Regions from separate parts of the Terribacillus sp. AE2B 122 genome, predicted to be linked through region 2. Evidence: riboswitches for the same ligand, from Rfam matches in the RefSeq annotation. Region 2 holds a riboswitch; the other holds the start of a gene.
The links. A riboswitch is a leader RNA that binds a small molecule or an ion and turns the genes downstream of it on or off. The one in region 2 is predicted to bind S-adenosylmethionine.
Positions count from the first base shown of each region.

Region 1 (3,477 bases), 440 kb from region 2:
AAATTTTCATAGGCTGCTGAAGCACCTGACGGATATGATGTCCCCATTTTTCAAATTCGAGCAGGAAGCCATCGTGTCCATAGATTGTTTTAACGTCTACATGACGGGCACCCGGAACTGCTGCTGCAAAGCGTTCAATCTCTTCAGGCGGAAACAGCAAATCTCTGGAGAAGCCGAATGTCAGTACAATTGCCTTTATACTTTGAGCGGCAGACTGCCATCCTCCTCTTCCCCTGCCGATATCATGACTGTTCATCGCCTCTAATAAAGTCATATAACAATTGGCATCAAAGCGATTGACGAGCTTCTCTCCTTGGTAGTTCAAATATGATTCCACTTCATATGCCGCATCGTCCCTGCGGGATGCAGCGCGGCGGAAGCGTTCATTATATTGGTGATCGGAACGGTAAGTAAGCATTCCTACCATCCTTGCAAGTCCGAGACCAGCGGCAGGTGGTTTATCTGCTGTGTAATTACCATTGTTCCAATTGTGATCGGAAGTGATAGCTGTCTTGGCTAAGTGATTATAGGCAATTGCATAATCACTTACGTAAGGAGTTGCCGCCAAAGGGATCAGTACATCCATGAAATCCGGGTACATGACACCCCATTCTAGTACTTGCATTCCACCTAATGATCCGCCGATCACAGCTCTCAAATGAGAGATTCCTAGTTTCTTCAACGCAATGCGCTGAACTGAAACCATGTCACGGATCGTAATAGCTGGAAAAGCAGCCGCATACCTATCACCTGAAACTGGATCTGCCGATAAGGCGCATGTTGTGCCATTGCAGCCACCCAGCACATTGAATGTAATTATTTTATACCGGCTGGTGTCGATAAACCCTCCTGGCTGCAGCAATCCGCTCCACCAGCCTGGATTTGTACCAGTACCGGCCGCAAATTGATCTCCTGTCAGCGCATGGCAGATAAGCACCGTTTCTCCTGATTCAGGACCGCTTCTTTCATAAGCTACTTCCACTTTTGAAAGGATCTCACCTGATTCAAGCTCGATATCACCTATGAGAAGTTTGCCGGTTTGGTATGACTGTTCTGACTCCATGTTCCGTACGCTTCCTCCCCTCAAATAAAAAAGCCACCCTGAGAGGACAGGGTGGCAATATGTACCGACTTGTCTCTCTCATCTTAAAGTGCATACGCACTTTCAGGAATTAGCACCTTATAAGCATTTCTGCTTGCAGGTTGCCGGGCATCGTCGGGCCAGTCCCTCCGCCTCTCTTGATAAGAGCTTGCTATTTATTTGTTAACAGGATTGTAGCATGGGTTAAATTATCAGTCAACTATAAATTCTGAAATTTCCATTTACGCTGTAAATATCCCTAGAAATTTGGACGCCCCGCATCAGCGAATGCCAATGCGGGGCTAAAATGTAACTTTTCTATTGTAAGTAGAGGATACCTAATACATCCCCTTGCCGCGGTACTTGTTCCACATGGTAGTTTACACTTAAACGATGCAATCCCTACCTCTATTGCATCCTCACGGCTCCTAGGCCGCTCCAGTCTGAATAAGTACTTCTAATTAAAACTATAGCAGAATGCCAATGATATTCGATAAAGTTACTCAAACATCGAATACGTTAACTATCTTATCATGCTTTACAATTATTGTCAAACTTCCGATACAGGACATCTTCGCAGCTATCTATCTATTCCCGTTGCAAAGAAGTACAAACCACCCCAAATTTCCCATTTGCCATAAATTCTGTCCTGTTTTAGGTAACGCTTCATGACAAAAGCCCTGAAAACACTTACATGAGTTGGTCAGAAATATTCACGTAAGATAACCTGACAAGTTTGTTACATTTTTTTGCGTGGCACTTATATAATGAATAAAGATTTAAATTTTCAAACAATTAAAGATAAACACAGGGGGTAGAGAAAATGGATATGGCTAATACGGTATTCATGTTTGTCGCAACCGTCTTAGTATGGTTGATGACACCAGCACTCGCACTCTTCTACGGCGGGTTAGTAAGAAGTAAGAACGTGCTGAGCACAGCGATGCACAGCTTTACGACAATGGCAATTGTGTCGATCATCTGGATTATCATTGGCTTTTCCCTGGCGTTCTCACCAGGTAACGGAATTATTGGAGGCTTGGATTTCTTCGGGCTTACTAATGTCGGTTTCGAGCCGGCTGAAGGACACACTATTCCATTCAATTTATTCATGATGTTCCAAATGACATTCGCGATTCTGACAACTGCAATCGTGTCTGGCGCTTATGCAGAACGTATTCGTTTTCCTGCATTCATCTTATTTACAGTTTTATGGGTCCTTATCGTCTACTCCCCGCTTGCACACTGGGTATGGGGCGGCGGCTGGATTGCGGAAATGGGCGCACTCGATTTCGCAGGCGGAAACGTTGTTCACATTTCTTCCGGTCTTGCAGGTTTGGTTGTTGCCATCGTCATTGGCAAACGAAAAAACGCCGGCTCAACTGCACCGCATAACCTGATCTTCACCTTGATTGGCGGCGCTTTGCTTTGGTTCGGCTGGTTCGGATTCAACGTCGGTAGTGAGCTTGCTTTCGATGATGTAGCAATGTATGCCTTCATCAATACGAATACTGCAGCTGCTTCTGGTGTACTAGGCTGGATGATTATTGAATGGGTCGTCAACAAAAAGCCGACACTATTGGGAGCGGTATCCGGTGCGATTGCCGGTCTTGTAGCAATCACTCCTGCTGCAGGTTTCGTCTCTCCAATTGCAAGCATTCCTATCGGTTTCATTGGCGGTATCGTTTGTTTCTGGGGCGTTGGCTGGCTGAAACAAAAGCTTGGTTACGATGACGCACTAGATGCCTTTGGTCTGCACGCTATCGGCGGTACGTGGGGCGGCATCGCAACTGGCTTGTTCGCTAGCGATTCCATTAATGCAATTGTTGAGCACAACGGTCTTTTCTACGGCGGCGGTATTGATTTATTATGGAGACAGGTAGTTGCCATCATCGCGACATTCGCCTTTGTCGGCGTGGTGACATTTATCCTGATTACAATCGTCAACCTCATCTTCAAAGCACGTGCTACAGATGATGAAGAAGCAAAAGGTTTGGATCTGACAATGCACGGCGAGCGCGCTTACCAGGATTAAACTATAAGGAGGAACGGTATATGAGTGACATGTTCAAGGTTGAGATTATCACTAGGAACTCAGCAGATCTTGAAGCATTCAAAATGAAAATGGCTGAAATCGGAGTATCAGGCATGACTTTCTCCCATGTACAAGGATGCGGTCTAGAGGAAGGCTACACAGAGCTATACCGCGGTGTCAAGAAAGTGCAGAATGTATTCGATCGGCTTAAGATTGAGATTGTCGTCAGTGCAGTTCCAGTCGATGATGTCATCAAAGCAGCTACTAGTGCACTCCATACTGGGAAAGCTGGTGACGGAAAGATATTCGTCTATCCTATCCAACAAACGATTGATATTAATACAGGAAAACAAGGCCCTGC
Region 1 covers NZ_LR700943.1:592,589-596,065, reverse strand. Annotated here, with positions in the region: gene metX (homoserine O-acetyltransferase) at 1-1,063, opposite strand, end outside; SAM riboswitch class I at 1,139-1,249, opposite strand; gene AE2B122_RS08135 (ammonium transporter) at 1,905-3,116, shown strand; gene AE2B122_RS08130 (P-II family nitrogen regulator) at 3,137-3,477, shown strand, end outside.
Region 1: it holds a riboswitch for S-adenosylmethionine, as region 2 does, so the genes downstream of both, metX (homoserine O-acetyltransferase) here and AE2B122_RS06065 (LLM class flavin-dependent oxidoreductase) in region 2, are expected to answer to the same signal.

Region 2 (3,477 bases):
AGCGCCTGCTTCATAAGCTGTTTCGGAAATCTGCTGCAAGTCTTTGTATGCATGCTCCAGAGGAAATTGCGGATCAAAGTTCTGCTGGAGAATCGTATCCCGTTTCCCAGCTTGGATATCACTTGTCACAGGCAGGGCGAGCAATACATCCATCAGATGCTCCCGATCAAGACCGACTGCTTCCCCAAAGCTGATTGCTTCAGATAAACCAGTCAGAGACTGAACAAGCAGCATATTCACTGCAAGCTTAGTAGATGAGCCATTACCATTGACGCCCATATGCTGGATGCTTTGTCCCATTTTCTCAAGCAGCGGGGTGATCTCTTTAACATCTTGTTCGTCTCCGCCAACTAGAAAGTGCAGTTTACCTTGCTGCGCCGGAGCCTTTGAACCTGATACGGGTGCATCAACAAAACGGATATGATGCGCACGAGCAGCTTCAGCCATCTCTTTTGTGAACGCAGGTTTTACGGTACTGACATCCACCCACAAACTATTTTCCTTCATGCCGCTGAAAAGTCCATCTTCCCCATAAGCAACTGCTTGGACAGCAGCTGGGTCTGTCAGCATCGTAAATACGATATCAGCTTGTTCCCCGACTTGCCGTGGCGATTCTGCCCAGTTAGCACCTTTATCCAATAGTGCTTGGGCTTTTTCTTTTGTGCGATTAAAGACTACTAATTGTTCGCCTTTTTCGAGCAGGTTTGCTGCCATGTTTTGTCCCATGATTCCTAATCCGATAAATCCGATCATTTGAGCACCATCCTTTTTATTCGGTCATTTCTAGCATACAGAAAAACGGATTGTTTTTAAAAGTCTTTCGCACAGGATATGATACAAAGAAGGAGTGGGTAGAATGAAGCTTAGTATATTGGATCAATCCCGAATCAAAGAAGATGGCAATGCGGCAGATGCATTGGAAGAAACAGTGCGGCTGGCAGAGCTCGCTGATCAGCTTGGGTATACGCGCTTTTGGGTGTCCGAACATCACGCTGGCAGCTTGGCTCATAGCAGTCCAGAGCTTCTGATGGGGCATCTTGCTGCCAAAACATCCCGCATCCGTATCGGATCAGGCGGTGTTATGCTGCCTCATTATAGTGCGTATAAAGTGGCTGAAAATGCAAGATTGCTCGAAGCACTTCATCCAGGAAGGATCGACCTTGGGATCGGGAGGGCTCCTGGCGGTATGCCAGCCGCAAAAAGGGCACTGCAGGAGCATAAGGCTGTACCGGAGGATTGGTATGATCGGCAAATACGTGATTTGCTTCATTATTTGGATATAAGAAAAGAAGAAAAGCATCGCTTCGGAGATCTGGTAGCGATGCCGAACATTAACACTGCTCCGTCTGTCTGGCTCCTTGGCGGAAGCGCAGGCAGCGCTGGTCTTGCTGCATATCATGGAATCGGGTTTGCTTATGCCCAATTCATACGTGGAGATAAAGATGCAGCAGTGCTGGATGTGTATCAGAAAGCCTTCCAAGAAGGGAAGCATCAGCCGCAAATGATGGTAAGTCTGTTTTTATTCTGTGCGGAGACGACAGCAGCTGCACAAGCGCTGGCGAAAAGTCATGAAGTTGCATCGCTGCTTCAGGAACAAGGGAGACCAGTCAAAGGGATGCTGCGCCCGGATAAGGCAGCAGACTACAAAATGTCTCCTTATGAAAAAGAGCGTCTTGAGGACAATCGTCCTACCATGGTAATTGGGACACCAACTGAGGTGCTGCAGCAGCTTGAAGAGCTGGAAGACTATTACGGCGGGGAAGTTGAGTTCATGCTCACCAGTCCAGTTTATGAAGAGAAAGCAAGACAAGATGGGTACCGTCTTTTGATGGAGGCACATCAGCGTAAGCAATAGCAGTTATTCTGTTTGAATCAGACACTGCTAATCTGGTATAGTAGGAAGTACAATTCATAAGAAATCTTATAACGAGTGGTGGAGGGAAAGGCCCGATGAAGCCCGGCAACCCACTGTAGGAGGGCAGTCCTGCAGGAAGGTGCTACGACCTGCAGCAAAAGCTGCGTGATAAGATGACGACGGCTGCAATACAGAGCTTCTTCTCATCGAAGAAGCTTTTTTAGTAGAATCGATGTGTCGTTCGGTAGGATTTCCTATGTGCAAAAGGAGTAATAACAATGAAATATGCATACTGGCAGCCAGTTTCAAGCAGCTGGCTGCGTCATGTGGAAGATGGAGGACCGCTTAGCCTGTCAGATGTGAAGGAAACTGCGCATACGGCTGAAAACTTAGGATTCGATGCGGTCTTCCTGCCAGACACCTACCTATACCAAGGAAAAAATGCCGGTCAGCAGCTGAACTTTTGGGAAGCTGCTGGCGCTATTGCGGAGGCAACCGATAAATTGCACATTATGGCAGCAGTCCGGCCAAGCATCGATCAGCCTGTGGAAGCAGCGAGACAGGCAGTAATGATTGATCAGATTAGTAATAGCCGTTTTTCACTAGCGGTCGTTTCTTTCTTACGTGAAGAGGAGCAAAAACGCCTAGATGGTGATATTGCAGGATCAGAGGATTTCTATATGCAAACAGAGGAATTCTTTGAAGTGCTGCGCGGAGTTTGGACAGCTAGCAGTTACACATATGATGGCTTGTACTATCAAGTACAGCATGTCGATTATTTACCGGCAGGCAAGACCAAAGAGATTTCGCCATTATATGCTGGTGGAGAAAGCGACTATTTACGGCAGACAATTGCCGAGACATGTGATGCATATGTAATGAAAGGCGGCTCTGTACAGGAAGTGGCCAGTATGATCGCTGATATGCAGATTCGTCGTGAGGCAGCTGGCAAATCTCCATTTACCGAATTCGGTATGACAGCTTATGTCATTTGCCGTGAAACGGAGGAAGAAGCCTACCAGGAATGGGAAAGAATTACCGGCGGAGATTACGAATCATATGTAACAGAGGAAGAGCTGGCACAAAAAAGCAAAATTAGCGATGATGCTGTTTCTGCAAGAGGGCTTCGGCCGCATCTGGTTGGTACCCCGTTACAAATTGCACAGCGGATACTTGCATACGAGCACGCTGGTGTCAGTCTTTTGCTGCTTCAGTTTTCGCCGCATATGCAGGAGATGGTGCGGTTCGCGAACGAAATCATGCCACTAGTCGAGGAAATGCGCGATAACTCGATCTGATTGGAAATATACGGTAGACAAGCCTGAAGATATCGCTTACATTAGTAAAAAAGGAATAAGTATGGGGGCAAAACATGGAGCTATTGACGATTTTCGATGAGCAGCATCGGGAGCTTGGGGTGAAAGAAAGAGAGGAAGTCCATCGTGATGGAGACTGGCATGAGACTTTCCACTGCTGGTTTATAGAACATGATGGTACAGAACTATACATTTATCTACAGCAACGTTCTTTCAATAAAAGTGAATTTCCCGGGAAATACGACATTACCGCAGCTGGTCATCTGGAAAGCGGCGAAACGCCTGTGGTCGGAGGCTTACGTGAAG
Region 2 covers NZ_LR700943.1:150,698-154,174, forward strand. Annotated here, with positions in the region: gene AE2B122_RS06055 (NAD(P)-dependent oxidoreductase) at 1-753, opposite strand, end outside; gene AE2B122_RS06060 (LLM class flavin-dependent oxidoreductase) at 857-1,855, shown strand; SAM riboswitch class I at 1,919-2,030, shown strand; gene AE2B122_RS06065 (LLM class flavin-dependent oxidoreductase) at 2,134-3,153, shown strand; gene AE2B122_RS06070 (NUDIX domain-containing protein) at 3,228-3,477, shown strand, end outside.